DNA from 3 places in the Shewanella sp. DAU305 genome. Region 2 is predicted to be linked to each of the others. Evidence: predicted binding sites of a transcription regulator. Region 2 holds the regulator's gene; each other region holds the start of a gene.

Region 1 (5,665 bases), 1.6 Mb from region 2:
GATTCCTTTGAAATAATTTATTGGGTCACTTTCTGTTAAAATAGCATTGGGTAATGCCAATATTGCCTTATTATAATTTTCTTTTTCATTTTCAATGTTTATTAATAGTGAATCATAATCATATTCACTTTTCTTATGATTAGATAAGCGATCATTAATAGAGATTAGCAAGTTATCAATTTCAAACTTTTGCTCGATTTGGTTTACTGTTTGGTTTTCGGTTGCAGTTATCAACTCTATGGCATACGAGTTACTTGCACACAAGCACAACAAAGCAATGGTAAATTTACTGTATCTCACGTTTCTCTCCGATATTTTATCTGAAACAGTCAAAACGGCTTACTATTTCGGTGCTTTGAGCAAAAAACTCGACATTTTAACCATAATACTTAAGTTGATTTTTCTTTTCAAATGGATTGTTTGTTTGTTAATTTTGATAAAGCTAGGCTTCACTTGATATCAGATTGTGCTTTAATTGTAAAGCGCTGATTATTTTACCTTCTATTGGCAAGATTCACATGATTTTGGTGCTAAATATATTCATTACAGAAGAAGTGTTGCTTAACTTATACTGTGGCATCTGGCAGATAAGTGGTAATGAGACCTAAAAAGTTTACGATTCAGCGGGAATATTTTGTTTTAATTCCTATTTTTGAATTGGTAATGCAATGCGAATAAGAATTGTTGGGCGTTGCTTACCTTCGTTGTATATACTAAATTTGCTTCGTCATTAGATGCTACATACAGGGTAGTCATTTTTTTATTATTTTCGTTAGACTAATGTGATACTTAGTACTGAAATTCTTTTAATTTTTGGTATGATATCAAGAGTAACCGAATCATCTTATTGTTAATAAACAGGTGTAAAGTGTCTTATGACTGATCTTGAGCAACAGGTTTTTACTCAAGTTAGAGCTATCATAGCGAACGAAGAGCAAGTGATTGGCCGCAGAGGGATTTTAATTCCACTCAAAAAAGCGATCCTTGCTGAAGGCGACATTCGTAACGTGATCGACATTATCTCGAGCGATCCCGCATTGGCGGCGCACATGCTAATGCGCAGTAATTCCGCACAGGCAGCTGTAGTGGAAAATCATAAAACTCGCTCGTTGAAAGAAGCTTTGATCCGCTTAGGTCAAGTGAATATCTATCGTTATGCCTTTACGTTTTATCTGAAAGAACGCCTCGATGAGCTACCGCAGCCCTATAAAAAGTTAGTCCAAGGTTATTGGAAATTGACTGAAGATATTGCAACTGATGCGGTGGACAGTTTAGCGGAGATGGAAGGTGTCGAGGTTGATGCAGATGAAGTGCAAACCTTGGCCCTGTTCAGTGTGTTCGGCCAAATTATCGCGCTCACGGCATTTGCTTATTTAAATGCTAATGCCGAACAATCATTCCCTTTAAGCGTGATTAAGTCATTGATTGATAATCAACAGCAGACTTTGACCATAGAATCATTCGAAGCGTTAGATTTAGATCAGGACTTACGCCAAGAGTTTATGATTGCCCATAATTTGCGTCAGACCCGCAATTCGAATTCCCCCGGTTTAATCCTGCGCCGTGTATTGTCTATGCGTGGTCTGTTGATGAATCCGCTGTAATATTTCGATGCATTAAATCGCTGTTTGATCCTATGAAATAGTCATTTGATTCATTAAAAAAGCCTGCATTCGCAGGCTTTTTACTCGATTTCACCCGCATTAATTAGTCTTCTGCTGGCGAGATAAACCTTCACTCGCCACCAGTTGTAACCAATTTTGGATCAAGGCTGAGTTGGCGCTATGGCGGCGATAGGCACCAAACAGAGGGCGTTTTAAACCTTCTTGCCCGAGCTTCACTGTGGTAAGGCTTAGGCCATGCCCTTCATTTATCGACCAATTTGGCAGCGCGGCTATACCGTCTTTACAGGCGATGCGTTGCAGTAACATCATGGTTAAATCACAGGTTTTTTGCTCACCCGCTTCTATGCCTGCGGGCTCTAAAAAGTGGCGATAGATGTCTAAACGCGTCAGTGGTACGGGATAGCTGATGATCGGTAAATGCGCTAATTGCTTAGGGGTGACATAGGCTTCTTTCGCTAAAGGATGATCCTTAGCAACCACTAACTTTACTTCAAAATCAAACAAATGCTGATAAGCGAGTGAATGCCCAGGCACAGGATCTGAGGTCAGCACTATATCCAGTTCACCCATTTCCAAGGCATTGAGCGAGTCGAACAAGTGACGGCTCGACAGATCTAACTCCGCTTGGGGATAGTCTTGCCTAAATTGCTCCATCACAGGCATTAACCAGCGAAAACAGCTGTGGCACTCAATACCTACCCGCAACTGATTGGTTTCGGTTTCAAGGCCATTCTTAAGATCTGTCTCGGTTTCTAACACCTTAGGCAAAATCTCTTCCGCGAGATGAAGCAGGCGTGCACCTTCTTGGGTGAATGACAGCGGCTTACTCTTACGCACAAAAATGGGCGAGTTAATCCTTTGCTCCAGCTCCTTAATCTGGTGGGAGAGGGCGGATTGAGTGACAAAACGTTTTTTGGCTGCGCCCGCCAAACTGCCACTTTCCTTCAGGGCCATTAAGGTTCGCAGATGTCTTAGTTCGATCATGTTCACTCCAGGTGAAATTCGCTCATGTTGTGCTTGAAATCAATTCGGTTGCTGGAATAGAGACTAACACAATAAACTTCTAGACGTCCAGACGCCTATTGTTATTTATCAAGGCGGAAATGCTGAAAAGTACCAAGAGAACACAATCTGGTGGGTGCAAGTGCCGAATATGGCTTATCTCAAATAAAGGAAGATAGGGTATGCAATTAAATAGTCTTGGGTTTCCCCGTATCGGGCGTCGTCGTGAATTGAAATTTGCCTTAGAAAAATACTGGCGTGGTGAGATCACTCAAGCTGAACTGCGTGAAGTGGCGAGCGAACTGCGCCGTACCCATTGGCAGTGGCAAGTTGCTGCTGGCATCGAGCAAGTGCCTGTGGGGGATTTTGCCTTTTACGATCAAGTATTAACCCTGAGTGCGACCTTAAATGCTATCCCTGAGCGTCATCGTGGTGAAGGCGCAATCGATCTCGATACCTTATTCCGTGTTGCACGCGGCAGAGCGCCAACGGGCCAAGATGCGCCAGCTTCTGAAATGACCAAGTATTTCAATACTAACTATCACTATCTGGTGCCAGAGCTGACGCAAAACCAAGAGTTTTCGATTGCTTACGAGCAGTTTTTTGATGAAGTCAGCGAAGCGCAAGCGCTAGGCTATAAAGCCAAACCTGTTCTACTCGGCCCAGTCAGTTACTTGCACCTTGCTAAAACTGTGGGTCAAGAGTTCGATAAGTTAAGTTTATTACCTAATTTATTAACGGCTTATGCTGACATTTTGGCCCGTTTCGCCGCCCAAGGTGTGGAATGGGTACAGTTAGATGAGCCTGTGTTGGCATTAGAGTTAGACCTGCATTGGCAAGCGGCGATGACTAAGACTTATCAAGCATTAAGCACTGCTAACGTTAAGGTTCTCTTAGCGAGTTATTATGGCGGTATTGCGCATCATCAAGCCCTCGTATCTGCCTTGCCTGTTGCTGGTTTGCACTTAGATTTAGTTACTGCGCCAGATCAGCTGACTGTGTTTGCAAATGCGTTGCGCTGTGAGCAAATTTTGTCGGCGGGTGTGGTCAATGGCCGTAACGTGTGGGCGGCAGAGATCGATTTGATTGCCGAGCGTATTGGCGCTGTGGCGGGTGATTTAGGCGATCGTTTGTGGATTGGCACATCATGTTCATTACTGCATAGCCCAGTTGATTTAGATGTTGAAGTCAAACTATTACCTGTGCTGCGTAAGCAGTTAGCCTTTGCTAAGCAAAAACTGTTGGAATTGAGCAAAGTTCGCCAATTATTGTTGGCGCCTAGCTCGGATGAAGCACAGAAAATCAGTGCTTTTTGTATCGCTCGTCGCCAAGCAAAAGCGCTGGCTGCAGATAAGCAAGTAGTTGATCGCGTTGCGGCATTAACCGCTGCAGATTATGAGCGTGCCAATGATTTCAGTGTGCGCCAAAGCGTGCAGCAGCAAAAATACCATTTACCTCTGTTACCCACCACGACCATAGGTTCGTTCCCACAAACACCCGCTATCCGTGGACTACGCAGCCGCTGGCGCAAGGGTGAGCTTAACGATGCTCAGTATAATGAGCAGTTACAGCAAGTGACCCGCGATACTATCGAACGCCAACTAAAACTGGGTATCGACGTACTCGTGCACGGTGAAGCCGAACGTAACGACATGGTGGAGTACTTTGGCGAGCAGTTAGCCGGCGTTGGTTTTAGTAAAAATGGCTGGGTGCAAAGCTATGGCTCACGATGTGTTAAGCCACCCTTGATTTACGGCGATGTGAGTCGTCCAAAAGCCATGACAGTCGAGTGGGCTGAGTTTGCCCAGAGTCTCACCGACAAGCCCGTAAAAGGCATGTTGACGGGGCCAGTGACGATTTTGCACTGGTCATTCGCCCGTGAAGATATCAGCCGCGATGCGATTGCGACACAACTGGCGCTGGCTATTCGTGATGAAGTGGTTGATTTACAAAATGCGGGGATTGGCATTATTCAAATCGATGAACCTGCCTTCCGTGAAGGTCTGCCATTGAAGCAAAGTGAATGGCAAACCTATTTAGATTGGGCGGTGAATGCCTTTAAACTCAGCGCTGCTGGCGTGACTGATGAGACTCAAATCCACACCCACATGTGTTACAGCGAGTTTAACGACACGATTGGCGCGATTGCTGCCATGGATGCCGATGTGATCACTATCGAGACTTCGCGTTCACGGATGGAGTTACTCAACGCCTTTGAAGATTTTGAATACCCAAATGAAATCGGCCCCGGTGTATATGACATTCATTCACCAAACACCCCAAGTGTGGAGGCCATGGTGCACTTAATCGAGAAAGCCGCGCAGAAAGTACCCGTGCGTCAACTGTGGGTCAACCCAGATTGTGGCCTAAAAACCCGAACTTGGGATGAAGTCGAACCTGCATTGAAAAACATGGTCGATGCTACCCGCGAACTGCGTCGCCGCCTTGGCTAATATCACTGCTTGAGTGTGATGTTTTTTTAACTGAGCTTATTGAGCTTACGGAGTAAAAAGACAACGGATGCTTATGCATCCGTTGTCTTTTATCACTTGCGAATAAGGGAAACGCGAAGGTCAGTTGGTAATGTTTAATATCAAGGTTCAATAGACGTGCTGAGCTAATAATGACTCTTGCTTTATGATTATTAATCAGTGGTATAGGCATTGATTGTATAAGGCGCCTTAAGCATCTCGCGGTAAACCCTTTTCAACAATACGCACCATGCGTTCGGTTTTACGGCGCGCTTTTTGTTGCTCAGTTGCAGCGGTGTCGGCAAGGCGCGATTGCTGAGCATTGAGCGCCCATTCGATATGTTCACGCACTATCTCATCGATATCTTCGTTGTCATTGCGAGCGTTAAGCGCGGCAATAATGCTTGGGCTTGCGGGGGCGTTACCCAGCGCGACTGCGATATTACGTAGCCAGCGTTTATGGCCAATTCGGCGAATGGCGCTGCCTTCGGTTTGCTTTAGAAATTCGGCCTCGCTCCAAGCAAAAAGGCTGAGAAGGTCGGGCTGTTTTAACTGGGGACGAATATG
Region 2 (5,665 bases):
GATCGGCGTTGAACACCCCTTCCACATCGGTCCAAATGGTCACGCGCTCAATATCGGCAAGGCTGGCAATCAAGCTGGCGCTAAAATCTGAACCATTACGACCAAGTAATAAAGTATCGCCGCGCTCGTTAGCGCAGATAAAGCCTGTGATCACTAAGCGTTCATTTGGGTGGGCGGCCAATAGCGCTTGTACTTTAGCGCGGGATTCTTGCACCCGAATTTGCGGCACGGCGGCTTCATCGGCCACTAAAATTGAACAGGCATCCACATGGCTTGCCGCCACGCCAGATTCGCGCAGCAGCGCCGCCATCAGGCGTGCCGACCAACGTTCACCAAAGCTCACCACATGGTTAACTTGGTATTCGTTACGTTCGTCGAGGGACAATAAACTGATGAGTTGCGCCTGATCTGTCGCCAAACGCTCGCGCAGATCGCGGGCTTGTTCGTTCGACAATAACTGCTCTACCAACCCCTGTTGATAGCTGGTCAGCACTTGTAATTCTTCTTGCCACAACTGACCCGCATCACGCAGCGCTAATAATTTATACAGGAAATTCGTGCTCTTACCCGCCGCAGAGACCACCACAAGGTCATCGCTATGACCGTGGGTTAACAGGATATGGGCGACTCGACGATAACAATCGGCATCCGCTAAACTGGAGCCACCAAATTTATGTAAGTGACAACGTGCCATCTATTATTCCTCTACTGACAAGCCGCAACGGCGGCTAATCCTGCTTGAATATCTGCAACTAAATCGGCGGCATCTTCAATACCCACCGATAGACGCAATAGGGTGTCCTTAATGCCTGCCTCAAAACGCGCCTGCGGCTCCATGGCTCTGTGGGTCATAGTTGCGGGCACGGCCACCAAACTTTCAACGCCACCTAAACTTTCCGCCACACTAAATAAGCTGAGTGCACCTAAAAAGGCCACCACTTCTGCCTCGCCGCCCTTGAGCTCAAAACTCAGCATAGCGCCAAAGCCCTGTTGTTGCTTGGCTGCAATCGCATGACCAGGGTGATCCGCAAGACCAGGGTAATAAACTTTGCTCACCACAGGGCTTTGCGTCAATACCTCAACAATGCGCTGGGCATTGGTTTGATGTTCACGAATTCGCACCGCTAAGGTACGTAGGCCGCGCAGGGTTAAGTAGCTATCAAAAGCCGACCCCGTTAAGCCTAACGTGTTCGACCACCAATGTAAGCTTTCGCCGATTTGTGCATCTTTAGCAACCACAGCGCCGCCAACCACATCGCTGTGGCCATTGATGTATTTAGTGGTGGAGTGGATAACGATATCCGCGCCTAACAATAGGGGTTGTTGCAATATCGGCGATAAAAAAGTGTTATCGACCACCACCAGCGCGCCGACCTCATGGCTCGCCTTGGCAATGGCTTCGATATCCACCACTCGCAATAGCGGGTTAGATGGAGTTTCGAGCCACACCATCTTAGGATTCTGCCCGATAGCGGCGGCTAACGCTTGGCTGTCGGTTTGATCAACCACAATCAACTTAAACTGGCCTTTCTTCGCCAAGTTAGTAAATAAACGGTAAGAACCGCCGTAACAATCGTGGGGCACAACCAACAGGTCATCAGGGCCGAGCAAAGTGGTCACTAAGGTGATGGCCGCCATGCCAGTGCAGGTCACTATGCCAGTGGCGCCCTTTTCTAATTGCGCTAATGCTTCGCCTAAAATACAGCGTGTTGGGTTGCCTGAACGACTGTAATCGAATTCGCGAGGATTTTTATGACCATCGAAGGCGTAATTAGTCGACAAATAAATCGGTGGCACAACTGCACCATATTGAGTATCGCTTTCGATACCCTGACGCACTGCCAGTGTGGCTAATTGACGCTCTGCCATGGGTGGACTCCTAAATTCGGTAGACTGATAGAGATGTCTGGACGTCTAAATGTACCTAAGCCCAACGCCATCGTCAATAGGCGTTAAGACGTTTAGACGTCTGAACATAAAGAAATCTGTTTGCAATCACAAAGAAATAGTAGCAATAATTTGACTGTTCTTTGTAAGGGTTTAAAATCTGCCCCGAATTTAGCGTTATAACAGGTGAGTCAATGACTGAATGGAATGGGGAATACATCAGCCCCTATGCTGAACATGGCAAGAAGAATGAACAAGTAAAAAAAATTACTGTGTCTATTCCGCTCAAAGTGCTTAAGGTCCTTACGGACGAACGAACTCGTCGTCAGGTCAATAATTTGCGTCACGCCACCAACAGCGAGCTGTTGTGTGAGGCATTTTTGCACGCCTACACTGGCCAGCCATTGCCTAACGATGAAGATCTGTCAAAAGATAGCCCAGACAGCATTCCCGCCGAAGCCAAGTTGCTGATGGACGAGATGGGGATCGAGTGGGAAGACATGGAATAGCGACTTGTCGCTGGCAAAGTTACATCACAGTGCTCATCAATAGGGATCGTTAACGATCCCTTTTTGTTTATATGGAATCCTATGTTTTCTATGATAGATCCACAGACTCTCGCCTTGGCCTCACTGATTGTGTTTCTTGGCGCCTTAACCCAGAGCCTGATTGGGTTTGGCCTAGCGGTTGTCGCCAGTCCTTTGCTTTATATCGTCGATCCGCAGCTCGTACCTGCGCCTGTTATTGCTATGGGTTTCTCCATCGCCCTGCTGACCTTAGTGCGTGAGCGTGGTCATTTAGAATTCAATGGCTTGCAATATGCACTCCTAGGTCGCGTGCCCGGTGGTTTTATCGGCGCGAGTCTGTTGCTGTTTGCGCCTCAGCCCATACTCGGGTTATCCATCGCCGCCATTGTGACTGTCGCAGTGATCCTCAGCCTGTATAAATTCAGCCTGCCAGTGAATAAGAAAACCCTCTTCGGTGCGGGTGTGGTTTCAGGGATCTTCGGCAATATCGCCGCAATTGGTGGCCCGCCGATGGCGATTCTATTGTCAGGCAAAGACGCTTCGCAGTTTCGCGCCGCCCTGTCGGCCTTCTTCATTTTTAGCTCCACCATAGCTATGGTCATTCTGGCGATCACTGGCTTATTAGAATTAAAGCACCTGTGGCTGTCGTTGATGTTGCTACCTTCAGTGCTTTTAGGGTATTTAGTCGCGGGGCGATTAGTGGGCAGTGTCGATAAAGATAAAACTAAAATGGCGACATTAGTCCTCTGCAGTATCAGCGCCTTAGTGCTAACGGTGAAGTCGGTTATCGAGTTATTACCCCAATAAGCGTCCTGCTTGTATTGGCAAACCTTCTCAAGATTCAAACAATAAAAAAGCACTGACATTACCAGTGCTTTTTCTTTATCTATTGTCCCGTCCTGAAATACGTTGACATAAAGAGGACTTCTTTATGACAACATCAATTAACTCAAGCCGTAAGCGCACACAACGAGATTACACCTTAGCCTTTAAATTAGGCGTTGTAGAGCGTGTCGAAAAAGGCGAAATGACGTACAAACAAGCCCAAGCCCGTTTTGGCATTCAAGGCCGTTCAACGGTACTCGTTTGGCTTAGAAAACATGGTAGACTCGATTGGTCGAAACCTTTTCAGCATCCCCTTATGCCTAAGTCAAAAGAAACCCCTGCCGAAACGATCAAGCGCCTTGAACGTGAGTTAGCAGAAGAGAAACTGCGTAACAAAATCCTCAATGGCATGGTTGATATCATGGACAATGAATATGGAGCAGGCCTCAGAAAAAAGTACTTATCCGGTACGTCTGGCAAGCAAAAGGCAACGGAGAAATAAACCTCGCAGCCGCATGTCGTGCTGCGGGTATGTCGAGGCAAGGTATTTATCAGGCAGTTGCGCGAATGGAAAGTCGTAGAGCTGAGCTATCGGTCATCAAAGACTGGGTTCAGTACTGGCGTAAATATATGCCAAGGTTAGGGGCCCGTAAGCTCTACACGCTGATAAAATCCAAGCTGGTTGAGCACGATATTAAACTCGGGCGAGATGGGTTCTTTACCTATTTGAGAAGTGAAGGTTTACTGGTTAAACCGAAGAAAAGCTACACAAAAACCACGTACAGCAAACACTGGATGAAGAAGCATCCTAATCTGCTGAAAGAGGAAGGACTGCATGATGCAGGGCATGTACTGGTCAGCGATATCACCTATCTTGAGTCAGACCAAGGTGTGCACTACCTGTCACTGGTCACCGATGCCAGTTCTCGTAAGATAGTCGGTCATCACGTGAGTAAAGACATGAAAGCCGAGAGTGTGGTGAAAGCGTTAAAAATGGCCATAAAAGATAAACGCTATATCGGCAACGCAGTGCATCACTCCGACAGAGGCTTACAATACTGCTCAGCAGTTTATCAGAATGCGCTTCAGGCGAGCCAAATCCAGCCGTCAATGACGGATGGTTATGATTGCTACCAAAATGCATTAGCAGAAAGAGTGAATGGCATACTGAAGCAGGAGTTTTTACTGCACCGATGCAGGACATTTGCGGAGCTGAAGATACTTGTTAGAGAATCGATAGCAATATACAACGATATGAGACCGCATCTGAGTTTGAATATGGCAACCCCTAATCAGGTGCACAATAGAAAAGGCCAGCTACTGGAGCTGGCCTAAAAACTGTCAACCTATCTTAGGACGAGACATATCAATATTTAAAGCCAGCTTACACTCAGCTTAAATAGCTTTGCCCTGCGTACACAATAAAGTGTCTTAAGGCGAGTACGCCCGTTAAGCTCGCACAAGCCACCATGATCATTGCGCCCTTAGTGTGGCGAGTCGCGGCTGGTAGCAGCATAAACAGCAATGGAATACCAAAGCCGATACCGACAACCCCTATCCAGAACACGCTTGCCCATAGCCCAGAGGTTAACGACGCTAAGGCCGCAGCCGCCGCGCCGCCCTTGAAGTACAAGGCGCAGAACAACATGAACAGGAACAAGATTTCAATCGCCATCACAGGTAACTCTAAACCGTGCATCTTGACTAAAGTTTTATCGTGGCTGTCAGTCTTAAACAGCAAGAGTGCCAGTACCGCGTTTGCCGCAGCGCCCGCCGATAAACCCGACACTAAAAACAGCGCAGGCAGTACCGCAGTGTTGAGCATAGGGTAAGCATTCATCGCCGAAATTAAGAAGCCAGTGTAAGCCCCTACGCCAATGGCGAGGACAAACAACAATACTTCAATCAGCTTTCGAAATGGCATAAGTAACGTAGCGATAGGCGCTAGGAAACCCAAACCCCATTTTGGTAAGTCATCCCGCAGCACAATAATGGCGTACACAAAGGCTAAGGGAGAATACGCCAGCAGCGCCAGCACCCCAATGGCCATTACAGACTGGAAGTTATAGTGAATTAAGATCAGCCAGAAGTGGAATGGTTTGGTTAGATCAAACACTAGGCAAGCTAGACCTAAACTAATTGCCACAGGCCCAATAATGGCGGCCGCCTTAAGAATGCTGCTTTCGGCTCCGGCGCTGAGTTCCTTATTCGCCCAACGTAAACCAATGCCAATCAATAAACTGCCCGCGGATAACCCCGCCATAAACAGGTAAACGGCGATGACCCAGTGCCAAGTGACAGGATCATATTGCGCCATGTCGCCCCAAGTATTGTTCATAATCAAATCCCCCCTCTTTTGGTAGGAACGCGATATACCCTAGGTTTAGTGCCTAAATGGGTTTTATCTTGGTATGTGATTTTAGTGT
Region 3 (5,665 bases), 1.7 Mb from region 2:
GATAGCCACACGTTTAGTCACAGCGCGTGGTAATACCGATTCTTTATACGCTGCATCTTGCTTATCGAACTCAGTTGTCGATGGCATAGAGACTACGCGAACTTGTTTACCTTGCTCAGTTAATGCAGCTGCTGAATCCATCGCCAATTGTACTTCGCTACCGGTTGCGATCAGGATCAGTTCTGGTGTACCCGCACAGTCTTGCAGTACATAAGCACCTTTAGCCACGTTGGCTAATTGCTCAGCGGTACGCGCTTGGGCTTTGAGGTTTTGACGGCTGAAAATCAGTGACGTTGGCGCATTGCGACGTTGAATCGCAGCTTTCCAAGAAACCGCCGTTTCTGCCGCATCACATGGGCGCCATACAGCCATATTTGGCGTCATACGCAGGTTAGCTAATTGCTCAACTGGCTGATGCGTTGGACCATCTTCACCTTGACCGATAGAGTCATGGGTATAAACGAAGATGTTTTGAATGCCCATCAGCGCCGACATGCGGACTGCGTTACGTGCGTATTCCATGAACATCATGAAAGTTGCGCCGTAGTTGATGAAACCACCATGTAACGAAGCACCGTTCATAATGCCGCTCATGCCGAATTCACGCACGCCGTAGTAAATGTAGTTACCAGCTGGATCGTCTTGAATACCTTTAGAACCTGACCACAGTGTCAAGTTAGAACCCGCTAAGTCAGCAGAGCCGCCTAACAGTTCAGGTAACATAGCACCGAAAGCACCGATGGCATTTTGTGAGGCTTTACGGCTCGCAATACCTTCGGCTTTGTCCTGTGATGCTTGCACGAATGCCTGCGCTTTCTCTTCGAAATCAGCAGGTAATTCACCTTTCAGTACACGGCGATCGTATTCAGCAGCCAGTTCTGGGTAAGCTGCGCTGTAAGCCGCAAACTTCTCGTTCCATGCAGCTTCACGGGCAGCACCGGCTTCTTTGGCATCCCAACCGGCATAAACGTCAGCAGGGATTTCAAATGGTGCATATGGCCAGCCAAGGAATTCACGGGCTGCTGCGATTTCCGCATCGCCTAATGGCGCGCCGTGGCAATCGTGGCTGCCAGATTTGTTGGGTGAGCCAAAACCGATAATGGTTTTGCAGCAAATCATGGTTGGTTTATCGGTCACCGCTTTCGCCGCTTCGATAGCAGCACGGATTGCCGCGCTATCGTGACCGTCAACACCGGCAATCACATGCCAGCCGTAAGCTTCAAAACGCTTTGGCGTATCATCGGTGAACCAGCCTTCAACATGGCCATCGATAGAAATACCGTTGTCATCCCAAAATGCGACCAGTTTGCCTAGACCTAAAGTACCGGCTAATGAACAGGCTTCGTGGGAAATACCTTCCATCAAACAGCCGTCGCCGACGAAGCAGTAAGTGTAGTGATCAACGATATCGTGACCATCACGGTTAAACTGTGCCGCTAAGGTTTTTTCAGCAATCGCCATACCGACTGCATTGCTGATGCCCGCGCCGAGTGGACCCGTTGTGGTTTCAACACCTGGGGTGTAACCGTATTCTGGGTGACCCGGGGTTTTTGAATGCAATTGACGGAACTGTTTCAGTTCTTCGATGGGTAATTCATAACCTGTCAGGTGAAGTAAAGAGTAGATCAGCATTGAACCGTGACCGTTAGAAAGGACGAAACGGTCTCTATCTACCCATTTAGGATTGGTCGGGTTGTGCTTAAGGAAATCATTCCACAGCACTTCAGCAATATCTGCCATACCCATTGGGGCGCCGGGATGGCCTGAATTTGCTTTTTGAACTGCATCCATACTTAACGCACGGATTGCGTTTGCGAGTACTTTACGGGAAGACATGCTCTCTCCTGCTTGTTTGTGGGGTCTAGCGGGCAATTTGGATGCATATTTTCCCCTACATGCCAGTGTGACGCAAACTAAAATTATCATTCACTCAGCAAAAGATGGCCGAATCGTAAACTCGTAGAAACAAGCTAGTCACTTTACTGGCGTTTACTTGAGTGGGCCTCGCAAGGATCACTTGTAATAGAGAAATAAATTTCTCAAAAACATAGTAAACTTAATACTATGAAATATAAGTAAAATAACCATTTCAAGACTGAGCATAGTCGTTTTCAGGTCACAATCTGAGAGGATTTTTTCTCACTGGGGGTGATCGGCAATCGGATTTAAACTAAAATAGCCGTCTAGATGTAGATGCTTCTACACGTTTGAATGCTAACGACGAGATTTTCCTACTATGGCAAAGCACTTGTTTACTTCTGAGTCGGTCTCAGAAGGTCATCCCGATAAGATTGCAGATCAGATTTCTGATGCTGTGCTAGATGCAATTCTGGCTCAAGATCCAAAAGCACGCGTGGCGTGTGAAACTTATGTCAAAACTGGCATGGTATTAGTCGGTGGCGAAGTCACGACTTCTGCTTGGGTTGATATCGAAGAAATCACCCGTAAAACGGTGCGTGAAATTGGTTATACCCACTCAGATATGGGTTTTGATGCAGACTCGTGCGCGGTATTAAACGCCATTGGTAAGCAATCACCTGATATCAACCAAGGTGTAGACCGTGCTGACCCTGCTGAGCAAGGTGCAGGCGACCAAGGGTTAATGTTTGGCTATGCCAACAACGAAACCGACGTCCTCATGCCAGCGCCTATCACTTATGCCCACGCATTAGTGAAGCGTCAGTCTGAAGTGCGTAAAAACGGCACCCTGCCTTGGTTACGCCCAGATGCGAAAAGCCAAGTCACATTTGCCTATGATGATGGCAAAATTGTGGGTATTGATGCCGTCGTATTGTCAACTCAGCACAGAGATGACGTATCACAAGCCGACTTAATTGAAGGCGTGATGGAAACCATCATCAAGCCAGTATTACCAGCTCAATGGCTAAACAAAGACACTAAGTTCTTTATCAACCCAACTGGCCGTTTTGTTATCGGTGGTCCAGTAGGCGATTGCGGCTTAACCGGTCGTAAGATCATCGTTGATACCTATGGCGGCATGGCCCGTCATGGTGGTGGCGCATTCTCTGGTAAAGATCCATCAAAAGTTGACCGTAGCGCGGCATACGCTGCCCGTTATGTGGCAAAAAACATCGTTGCAGCAGGTCTTGCTGATCGCTGTGAAATCCAAGTGTCTTACGCTATTGGTGTAGCAGAGCCGACTTCTATCAGCATCGAAACCTTCGGTACGGGTAAAGTGTCTGAAGATTTGCTGATCAAGTTAGTACGTCAACACTTCGAACTGCGTCCATACGGTTTAACGGCCATGCTCGATTTAGCACGTCCGATTTATCAAGCGACTGCCGCTTATGGCCACTTTGGTCGTAACGAATTCCCTTGGGAAGCAACAGACAAAGCTGAAGCACTGCGCGCTGACGCGGGTCTATAATCGGTTTCGATTAAAACCCGTTAATATTGCAAAATATAAAAACCGCTACCCAGCGGTTTTTTTATGCCTGAAATTTGGGTTCCCCAAAGCAAAATCATTGTATCGCCAGTTGTGCATCATTCATTATCGTTTTCCCTGTGACTCACCACCTCTTTGTTTAACAAAAAGCGTCCCTGAGGGCTCAACTAAAACATCCTGTTTTAGAAGGCCACAGGTGCAACAATGCCAATCCTCCCCAACCCTCTAGCTGTTCGTTCAGCTAAAAAGCTATTACCCCAAAGCAAGATAACTTTATCGTCAGTTATGCAGCATGAATTGTCATTGTTTCCCCAGTGACTCGCCGTAAATATATATATGGACACCTCGAACAGATCAACCACTTTATGAGTAACAGAAAGTAATACTGCGTACGTATATCCGACCTGTTTGTGAGAATCTTTGTTCTCTGGCCTTAATGAGAACCGCGCCTTTGCTGCTTATCGTCCCTTCGGAGTTATAACTCCTTATACTCTCTCAGCATTTGCAAAGGCCGGTATTACCTGTTACTTCATTAATTGTGTTCGGTTTTTTAGGGTATGTTATTGCTTCATTTAGTTAACAGGCTCTGTACTCTGTTTTATAGTAGAGCATCGCCCAAATTATCCTCGCCAGTTTATTTGCAACTGCCACAGCTGCTTTTTGCTTGCCTCTTCGTTCAATGATATTTCTCGCCCATACAGACAGCCTATCATCGTTGTTTGTTGCGTAGCGTATGACAGACCATGCACCTTGAATTAACTGACGCCTTAGATAGCTGTTACCACGCTTGGTTATGCCACCTAATTTCTGTTTTCCACCACTTGAAAACTCTTTTGGAACGAGCCCTAAATTTGCAGAAAAATGTCGACCATTTTGATAACTGGAGCCATCACCAGCAAAGGATACCGCTGCTGTGGCAATAATCTCAGCGACACCTCGTATTGCGGTTAACCGTTTGGTATCTGGATGATTTCTTGCTTGTATCCGAATATCTTTTTCTAATGACTTAATCGAAGCATTTATGGCATAAAGCTCATCGAGCAATTCCCTAATGTAACGACGAGCGATAGTGGTAAGCGAGTTACTTGCATCTTCGAGTAACTCAGGAAGTGCTAGGTTAAGTGGATCACGACCTTTAGGGATAACGATGCCATATTCACTTAATAAACCACGGATCTGATTAGTTAATGCCGTTCTGACCCTAATACGGCGCTCTCGGATCCGATGGCTAATGATCACATCGACCTGCTCTAAAGATCTTGGTTTAACAAAAATGATGTTAGGACGTTGAGCCGCTTCACATATAGCAAAAGCATCATTGCGGTCATTTTTATTCCCTTTCACGAATGGTTTCACATGTTGTGGTGGAATTAATCTGACCTCAAAACCCTGAGAGATAAGTTCTCTGCCCCAATAATTTGAGCCACTACAGGCTTCCATAGCAATGACAGCCTCGGGATATTGCACAAGCGTTTTTAATAGTTGGGTGCGTTTAATTGTGCGATTAAATACCGCTTTCCCTGCTTGATTAACACCACAAACCTGGAGAACATTTTTTGCCAAATCGATACCAATTAGAGTAATTTTCATAGTGGACACCTTTGTTGATATTGAGCTTGCAGATTCAATATGGCGTTAATGACGCCTACTTTACAAGAGGTGTCCATCTCATCATCCCTATAGGCTCGACGACGGCATCCATGCCGCCAACGGTCACTGTTGCAACAATGCCAATCCTTACTAACCCTATCGCTGTTCGTTCAGCTAAAAAAGCTATTTGCCCCTAAGTGCGCCACGGCTCGAAGAACAGCCCTTTGTTATCTGATCATTTGAGATACTTAAAGTAATGGGTACCCAAAAGAAAGACCTGACCATGAGGAATTGCAAAAATAGTTACAGTGAATCAGACTTACCTAGTCTGGTTCACGCGCGAACGCGATCATTTTTCATGAGCTTTGGGCTAACAAATCTTTGCCCTATTCTTGGTTAGAGTAGAACCCCTAACTCATACTGCTAGTGCGTATTTGCCCTACCTCAAGTTATCCGTAAAAGTCAGCCTTTATAAAATTATTAGCCGTTTTGTAATCTAATCTCTAAATCTTTTCATTAACCTATTTGACTCTCTCTGGTTGAAGTTCGTCATGAGTTTGTGGTTCTCTCTGAGCGATAGGGACACAAAGGGTGATTTTCAGTATAATTAATGATTATTGAAAATGTATTTATTAATAATTATTGGTTTCTAACTATGCTCAATCCTAT

What was found. The regulator MetJ, encoded in region 2, represses methionine synthesis genes. The targets are predictions, from matches to a motif close to TAGACGTCTAGACGTCTA.
Region 1: metE (5-methyltetrahydropteroyltriglutamate--homocysteine S-methyltransferase) is a predicted target of MetJ. The motif match lies at 2,682-2,699, and genes of this name have one in related genera.
Region 3: metK (methionine adenosyltransferase) is a predicted target of MetJ. The motif match lies at 2,177-2,194, and genes of this name have one in related genera.

The regions. Positions count from the first base shown of each region.
Region 1 is NZ_CP113808.1:4,558,764-4,564,428, reverse strand. Features, by position in the region: gene OX890_RS19385 (hypothetical protein) at 1-300, opposite strand, end outside; gene OX890_RS19380 (HDOD domain-containing protein) at 876-1,604, shown strand; gene OX890_RS19375 (LysR family transcriptional regulator) at 1,704-2,609, opposite strand; gene metE (5-methyltetrahydropteroyltriglutamate--homocysteine S-methyltransferase) at 2,810-5,080, shown strand; gene queG (tRNA epoxyqueuosine(34) reductase QueG) at 5,309-5,665, opposite strand, start outside.
Region 2 is NZ_CP113808.1:1,126,595-1,132,259, reverse strand. Features, by position in the region: gene OX890_RS05000 (bifunctional aspartate kinase/homoserine dehydrogenase II) at 1-694, opposite strand, end outside; gene metB (cystathionine gamma-synthase) at 706-1,869, opposite strand; gene metJ (met regulon transcriptional regulator MetJ) at 2,082-2,396, shown strand; gene OX890_RS04985 (sulfite exporter TauE/SafE family protein) at 2,478-3,221, shown strand; one part of gene OX890_RS04980 (IS3-like element ISShes2 family transposase) at 3,346-3,697, shown strand; one part of gene OX890_RS04980 (IS3-like element ISShes2 family transposase) at 3,697-4,574, shown strand; gene nrfD (NrfD/PsrC family molybdoenzyme membrane anchor subunit) at 4,630-5,577, opposite strand; gene OX890_RS04970 (4Fe-4S dicluster domain-containing protein) at 5,580-5,665, opposite strand, start outside.
Region 3 is NZ_CP113808.1:4,445,822-4,451,486, forward strand. Features, by position in the region: gene tkt (transketolase) at 1-1,836, opposite strand, end outside; gene metK (methionine adenosyltransferase) at 2,237-3,388, shown strand; gene OX890_RS18865 (IS110 family transposase) at 3,983-4,996, opposite strand; gene OX890_RS18870 (LysR family transcriptional regulator) at 5,607-5,665, shown strand, end outside.